DNA from 3 places in the Bradyrhizobium sp. Kon58 genome. Region 1 is predicted to be linked to each of the others. Evidence: predicted binding sites of a transcription regulator. Region 1 holds the regulator's gene; each other region holds the start of a gene.

Region 1 (2,263 bases):
GTCGAGCAGCTGAAAAAGCTCTGGGAGGCCGGACTTTCGGCCAGCCAGATCGCGGCGGAGCTCGGCAATGTGACCCGCAATGCCGTGATCGGCAAAGTGCACAGGCTCGGCCTTTCGGGCCGCGCCAAGAGCCCATCGTCGGCAGCGCCCCGGCCGCGCAAGGCGCGCCCCGCGCAGCACATGATGCGGGTGAGCCGCCCGATCTCGCGCGGCAACACCGCGCTGGCGCAGGCCTTCGAGGTCGAGGCTGAGCCGGATCCGGTCACCTACGACAACGTGGTGCCGATGAGCCAGCGGCTGTCGCTGCTGGAATTGAACGAGGCGACCTGCCATTGGCCGGTCGGCGATCCCTCGAGCCCGGACTTCTTCTTCTGCGGTGGACGGGCGTTGTCCGGCCTGCCCTACTGCGCCCAGCACTCGCGCGTTGCGTACCAGCCGGCGTCGGATCGGCGCCGCGCACCGGTGAAGCCGGGTCCGCGGTAAGCTAGCGCACGATCAGTCATCACGCGCGGCGCCTCAACAAATGCAGTGTCGTCCCGGCGAAGGCCGGGACCCATACTCCGAGCACTTAGTTGTTGTGCGAAAGGGTAACTCCGAGTCTTCGCCAAACCGCGCCCTGTGGTTATGGGTCCCGGCCTTCGCCGGGACGACATCGGACATGTCACGGCAGTTAGTAACCTAACCGCAGAAACCTACACCTGCTCCGCCTTCGCAAACCGATCATCCAGCGCGTAACCGGCGCCGCGGACGGTGCGGATCGGGTCCTGCTCGCGGCCGAGATTGAGCAACTTACGCAGGCGGCCGATATGCACGTCGACGGTACGCTCGTCGATATAGATGTCGCGGCCCCAGACGCTGTCGAGCAGCTGCTCGCGCGAGAACACCCGTCCCGGGTGCTCCAGGAAGAACTCCAGCAGGCGATATTCGGTCGGACCGAGATCGATCGGCCGGCCCGAGCGCGCCACGCGGCGCTTGTCGCGGTCGAGCTCGATGTCGCCAAAAGCAAGGACGGTGGCGAGCCGCTCGGGGCTTGCGCGCCGCAGCAGGCCTTTCACGCGCGCCAGCAGCTCCGGCACCGAGAACGGCTTGACGATGTAATCGTCGGCGCCGGTCGCAAGACCCCGCACCCGCTCGCTCTCCTCGCCGCGCGCGGTGAGCATGATGATCGGGAGCTGCTTGGTCTCGGGACGGGTGCGAAGCCGCCGGCACAATTCGATGCCTGACAGGCCCGGCAGCATCCAGTCGAGCACGATCAGATCGGGGATGTGCTCCTTGAGGCGGGTATCGGCGTCGTCGCCGCGCATCACCGTCTCGACGTCATAGCCGTCGCCTTCGAGGTTGTAGCGGAGAAGCTCGGTCAGGGCTTCCTCGTCCTCAACCACCATAATGCGTGCGCCCATCGGGTCGTCGCTCCTTAAGTCTTCAGGTGTTCGGTACCGTGTTGGCAAAGGTCGTCATGTCGCCCTTCGGCCGCTTGTCGGTGATCGCCTGGCCCTCGATCATGTAGAACACGGTCTCGGCGATGTTGGTGGCGTGGTCGCCGATCCGCTCGATGTTCTTGGCGCAGAACATCAAATGAATACAGAACGAGATGTTGCGCGGATCCTCCATCATGTAGGTCAGGAGCTCGCGGAACAGCGAGGTGCAGATGGCGTCGACTTCCTCGTCACCCTTCCACACTGCCATCGCCGCCGGCAAATCATGCGCGGCATAAGCGTCCAGCACCGACTTGACCTGCTGTTGCACGAGGTCGGTCATGTGCTCGAGGCCGCGGAACAGCTTGAGCGGATGGAAGTCCGTCTCCAGCGCCGCGACGCGCTTGCCCATGTTCTTGGCGAGGTCGCCGATGCGCTCGAGATCGGTCGCGACGCGCATGGCGCCGACGATCTCGCGCAGATCGACCGCCATCGGCTGGCGGCGGGCGATGGTGAGCACCGCGCGCTCCTCGATGCGCTTCTGCAGCGCGTCGAGCTCGGTGTCGATGGCGACGACACGCTGGCCGAGGGGGACGTCGCGGCGGATCAATGCGTCGACGGACTCGACGATCATGCGCTCGGCGATGCCGCCCATCTCGGCGACCAGGCGCGTGAGTTCCTGGAGGTCGGTGTCGAAGGCCTTTGCGGTATGTTCAGAACCCATGTCGCGTCTCCTAGCCGAACCGGCCGGTGATGTAATCCTGCGTGCGCCGGTCGGTCGGCGACGTGAAGATTTTGCTGGTGTCGTCGAACTCGATCAGCTCGCCGAGATACATGAAGGCAGTCTT
Region 2 (2,263 bases), on a different contig from region 1:
CCAATGGCGTGCTCGACATGCAGTTGCTCACGGGCGATGCGGCACGTGCGTTGGAGCCGGCGCTCGCCTGCGACGCCGCGCTGCTGTCGCCGTCGACAGGCATCATCGACAGCCACGCCTACATGCTCTCGCTGCGCGGCGAAGCCGAGGACGCGGGCGCGGCCTTCGCGTTCCACACCCCGCTGATCCGTGCCAAGGCGACCGCTGGCGTGATCGAGATCGAGGCGGGCGGCGAAGCGCCGATGACGCTGCAATGCAGCCTCCTCGTCAACGCCGCCGGGCTCTCGGCGACCAATGTGGCGCGCAACATTGAGGGCATGCCGCTGGAACGGATCCCAACGGCCTACCTCGCCAAGGGAAACTACTTCAGCTGCAATGCCAGGGCGCCGTTCTCGCGCCTGATCTATCCGGTGCCCGAGCCCGGTGGGCTAGGGGTGCATCTGACGCTGGACATGGCCGGGCAGGCACGTTTCGGCCCCGACGTCGAGTGGATCGAGACGATCGATTATGAGGTCGACCCGTCACGCGCTGAGCGCTTCTACCCGGCCATTCGCAAATACTGGCCGACGCTGCCTGACGGTGCGCTCATGCCGAGCTATTCGGGCATCCGCCCGAAGATCGTGCCGCCGGCGGTGGCCACGCAGGATTTCTTGATGCAGGGCCCGCGCGATCACGGCGTCGACGGCCTGATCAATCTGTTCGGCATCGAGTCGCCCGGACTGACGTCATCGCTCGCGATCGCGGATCACGTCGCGGAGCTCGCAAACATCTAGTGGTTTAGAGCGAATTGGATTCCGGTTGCGCGTAAAGAACCGCGTCCAGACAAGAAGCTAGAGCCGCGCAATCCTTGCACGGTGCGCACCTTACAGCAGGGATGAGCGCAAAGGCTCTCATCCCTGCTTGAAGGGTGCGATCAACTCTACACTGTTACGGGGTTACTAGTGGAGCGTGTCGCCGTGCCTTAGACGCTCGATCTGGTCCTTGACCATCAACTTCCGGCGCTTCAACTCAACAATTTGCAGGTCGTCTGTTGAAAGGTGCACGAGAGCTTCGTGCAATTCGTTTTCGAGAGTTTTATGCTTCCGTTCCAATTCAACCAGATGTGCCTGAATTGTCATTCGAAACCTCCTCGGTAGGGGTGAACCTTGGATTCGACCGGACGACGAAGTGTACATCACCGATTCGTTCTGTCGATGGGTATCCGTCGTCGCACTGTCATTTTTGAAAATTCATATGTAACGAAGCGTGAGTAAGGGAACCACGCGGGAAAAATCCGTGATATCAATGCGCTTGCGCAACGTCGGAGCGACCGCAGAAATATCCCGCGGGAGATCGACGCGGGACAGCCCGAGATCGCTTGCGATCACGGCGCGCAAGGACGATAGTTTCCACAGGGCATCCACAGCCTTAATCTCACGCCTATCGGTTTTTCGGCCACCGCAGACATGACCAATGAAGATGCGCGCGAACTCGAATCCGAGCTCGCCCGGTTGCACCAGGAACACCGAGATCTTGATGCGGCGATCGATGCACTGCATCAATCGCCCGCCCCCGACCTGTTGCGGTTACAGCGGTTGAAGAAACGCAAGCTGTTGTTGCGTGACCGTATCGCGTTCATCGAAGACCAGATCACGCCCGATATCATCGCCTGATCCACAGGAGGACAGCTCACGGCGACCCGCCGCATGTGAATCCGCTTGACTCGAAAGGAACAAAATAAGAACATTTGGGCACCAACGCCCCCGGGAAAACCGTCCAAGGAAAACGCAGATGTCGGCAGCCGCCCTTCTCGACAACGGCCATTATGAACAAGCCTGTGATCAGGCGATCGCGATGTGCGACGGCAATCTGCGCAGCACCATCAAGGCGCTGATCATGGCCAATGAATATCTGGAGGCCGAGCTGGAGGAATTGCAGGCGGCGGTTTCCGCAGGTTGCATTCCGGAGACCTCGCGCAGCAAGAGCAGCGCCGCCTGACTGTCAGCTATCGGAGCCGACCATGTCCGATGTCACCTATTACGTTGCATTACCTTTCCTGACCGACGAGGACGGCTCGCCGGTCGCAGGTGCGGCCGAGGAATGCCAGAGCGCGGCGGCCGCGTTACGGCGCGCCGAGATCATGTCGCACGGCGCCGGCCACACCGGCGCCGTCGCGTTCAGCCGCAGCGGCGATCCCATGACCGGCGAATTTGGCGACGCCAAACTGCTCCGCAGCTTCGGCAACGTACCGAAAGACCTCGGCACACTTTAACTAGCTGCTGAC
Region 3 (2,263 bases), on a different contig from region 1:
GGCGCACCACCATCGAGAGTTTTGCGTGCGTCTTCAGTTCGAGGAAGCCGTAGACGACCTGCACGCCGGCGCGCTCGAGGTCGCGCGCCCAGCGGATGTTGGCCTCCTCGTCGAAGCGCGCCTTCAGCTCGATCAGCGCGGTGACGGATTTGCCGGCTTCGGCAGCTTCCACGAGCGCGCGCACGATCGGTGAGTTGCTGGAGGTGCGGTAGAGCGTCTGCTTGATGGCGACGACGTCGGGGTCGCGCGTCGCCTGCTGGAGAAACTGCACCACGACGTCGAAGGATTCGTAGGGGTGATGGACGACGAGGTCCTTCTGCCGGATCGCAGCGAAGATGTCGCCGCCTTGCTCGCGGACGCGCTCGGGATGGCGGGGCACGTAAGGGGTGAATTCCAGGTCGGGCCGGTCGAGGCGGGTGAGCTGCGAGAGCTCGTTCATGGCGAGCACGCCATCGACCAGGAACACCTCGTCGTCCGCGGTCGACAGGGCATGCTGCACGAAGCTGCGCAGCTGTTCCGGCATCTTGGCGTCGATCTCGAGCCGGATCACCGAGCCGCGGCGGCGGCGCTTCAGCGCCGTCTCGAACAGGCGCACGAGATCCTCGGCCTCTTCCTCGATTTCGAGTTCGGAGTCGCGGATGACACGGAAGGCGCCCTGGCCGTGCAGATTGTAGCCGGGGAACAGGCGGTTGATGAACAGCGCGGTGGCCTGCTCCAGCGAGATCAGCCGGACGACCTTGCCCTCGGCCGGCAGGCGAATGAAGCGGTCGATCTTGCCGGGCATGCGGATCAGCGCGTTCATCTGCTTGCCGTCGGCGGCGCGCGTGAGCTGGAGCGCGATGGTGAAGCCGAGGCTCGGAATGAACGGGAAGGGGTGGGCCGGGTCGATCGCGAGCGGAGTCAGCAGCGGGAACACGTTGCTGAGGAAGTAGTCCTCGACCCAGGTTCGTTCCGCCTTGGTGACTTCCTTGCCCTCGACCAGCACGATGCCCTCGTCGGCGAGTGTCCCGCGCAGGTCGCGCCAGATTGCCTGCTGGTCGGAGGCAAGCTGCGAGACGGTCCGGTTGATGAGCGCGAGCTGCTCGGACGGGGTCAGACCGTCGGGGCTGCGCTCGGCAATGCCCTCGCGCACCTGGGCCTTGATGCCGGCGACGCGGACCATGAAGAACTCGTCGAGGTTATTCGCTGAAATCGACAGGAATCGTACCCGCTCCAGCATGGGGTGGCTGGGATTGACCGATTCCTCCAGGACGCGGCGGTTGAAGTGCAGCCAGGAGAGCTCGCGATTGATGAACCGCTCGGGGCTCGATGCGATCGCCGGCGGGCCTTCGGCCTCCGGGGCTTTTTCTTTAATTTCAACAGCTTGCGCAGAGTCCATCAGAAGTCGATCCATCCAGTTCGCCCCAATTTGCGACTTAGCCGCAAAACCCGCGGGAGCATGTGTTAGAGCGATGACGTTTCGATGACATTGATGTTCCGCCGCCCGGCCGCGTCAAGCCGCCTTGGTCAGACATCCCGGAGCAGCTCGGCCGCCAGGGCCCTTGTGACGGGACGGCCGAGGCGCAGGGCCTCGCTGTCCAGCAGGTCGACTGCCCGTCGGGCGGCGGCCGAGGACCGCTCCAGGCGAGTGGCGAGGTAGCTGACCACGCTCTCGTCCACCGCGAGCTGGCGGTCGGCGCAGAATTTGACGATCAGGCCGCGGAAGAGCTGGTCGTCAGGCGGCAGCAGCGAGATAACGGGGACGGCGCGGAGCCGCGAGCGCAGGTCGGCAAGCTCGATCTCGAGAGAAGCGGGCGCCTCGCGTCCGGTGAAGAGGACGAAGGCGCCGTCCTCACGGGCCAGATTCATCAGATGGAACAGGGCGCGCTCGTCGAATTCCCTGGCCTTGGGGTCCTCGACCACCAGCGCGCCGGTGGCGAGCGCAGCCGGGACGGCTTCGGCGGTCAGCCCATTGGCCGTGGTCGAGCGGGCGCCCGAAGCCTCGGCCCAGATCGCGGCGAGATGGCTCTTGCCGCTTCCTTCCGGGCCGGCCAGCCACATGATCCGGTTCGGCCATTCCGGCCAGGCGTCGACCAGCGCAAGACCGGCGGCATTGACGGGGCCTTCGAGGAAATTGTCCCGGCTCAGGCTCTCCGCATGCGGAAGCGAAAACGCCAATTGTCGGGGATGGACGCGGCCTGGCACGCTTGCTTTGCTCCGTGCCGGCGTGCCGGCTTCGTTTGACGAGATGCGACTTCATCGAGCGGGAGTTGGCCTTTTACGG

What was found. Region 1 encodes PhoB, which activates phosphate uptake and scavenging genes when phosphate is short. Its sites were predicted from a motif close to TGTCATNNANCTGTCAT; they were not measured.
Region 2: the regulator PhoB is predicted to act here: its motif matches at 1,203-1,219, upstream of AC0L20_RS27615 (YdcH family protein).
Region 3: the regulator PhoB is predicted to act here: its motif matches at 1,452-1,468, upstream of AC0L20_RS01320 (RNA degradosome polyphosphate kinase).

The regions. Positions count from the first base shown of each region.
Region 1 is NZ_JBVVOT010000016.1:23,749-26,011, reverse strand. Features, by position in the region: gene AC0L20_RS24130 (GcrA family cell cycle regulator) at 1-483, shown strand, start outside; gene phoB (phosphate regulon transcriptional regulator PhoB) at 693-1,400, opposite strand; gene phoU (phosphate signaling complex protein PhoU) at 1,423-2,139, opposite strand; gene pstB (phosphate ABC transporter ATP-binding protein PstB) at 2,150-2,263, opposite strand, start outside.
Region 2 is NZ_JBVVOT010000020.1:109,146-111,408, reverse strand. Features, by position in the region: gene AC0L20_RS27620 (NAD(P)/FAD-dependent oxidoreductase) at 1-773, shown strand, start outside; gene AC0L20_RS27615 (YdcH family protein) at 939-1,118, opposite strand; gene AC0L20_RS27610 (YdcH family protein) at 1,446-1,652, shown strand; gene AC0L20_RS27605 (hypothetical protein) at 1,771-1,977, shown strand; gene AC0L20_RS27600 (hypothetical protein) at 2,000-2,251, shown strand; gene AC0L20_RS27595 (GGDEF domain-containing protein) at 2,252-2,263, opposite strand, start outside.
Region 3 is NZ_JBVVOT010000001.1:258,200-260,462, reverse strand. Features, by position in the region: gene AC0L20_RS01320 (RNA degradosome polyphosphate kinase) at 1-1,378, opposite strand, end outside; gene AC0L20_RS01315 (P-loop NTPase family protein) at 1,507-2,184, opposite strand.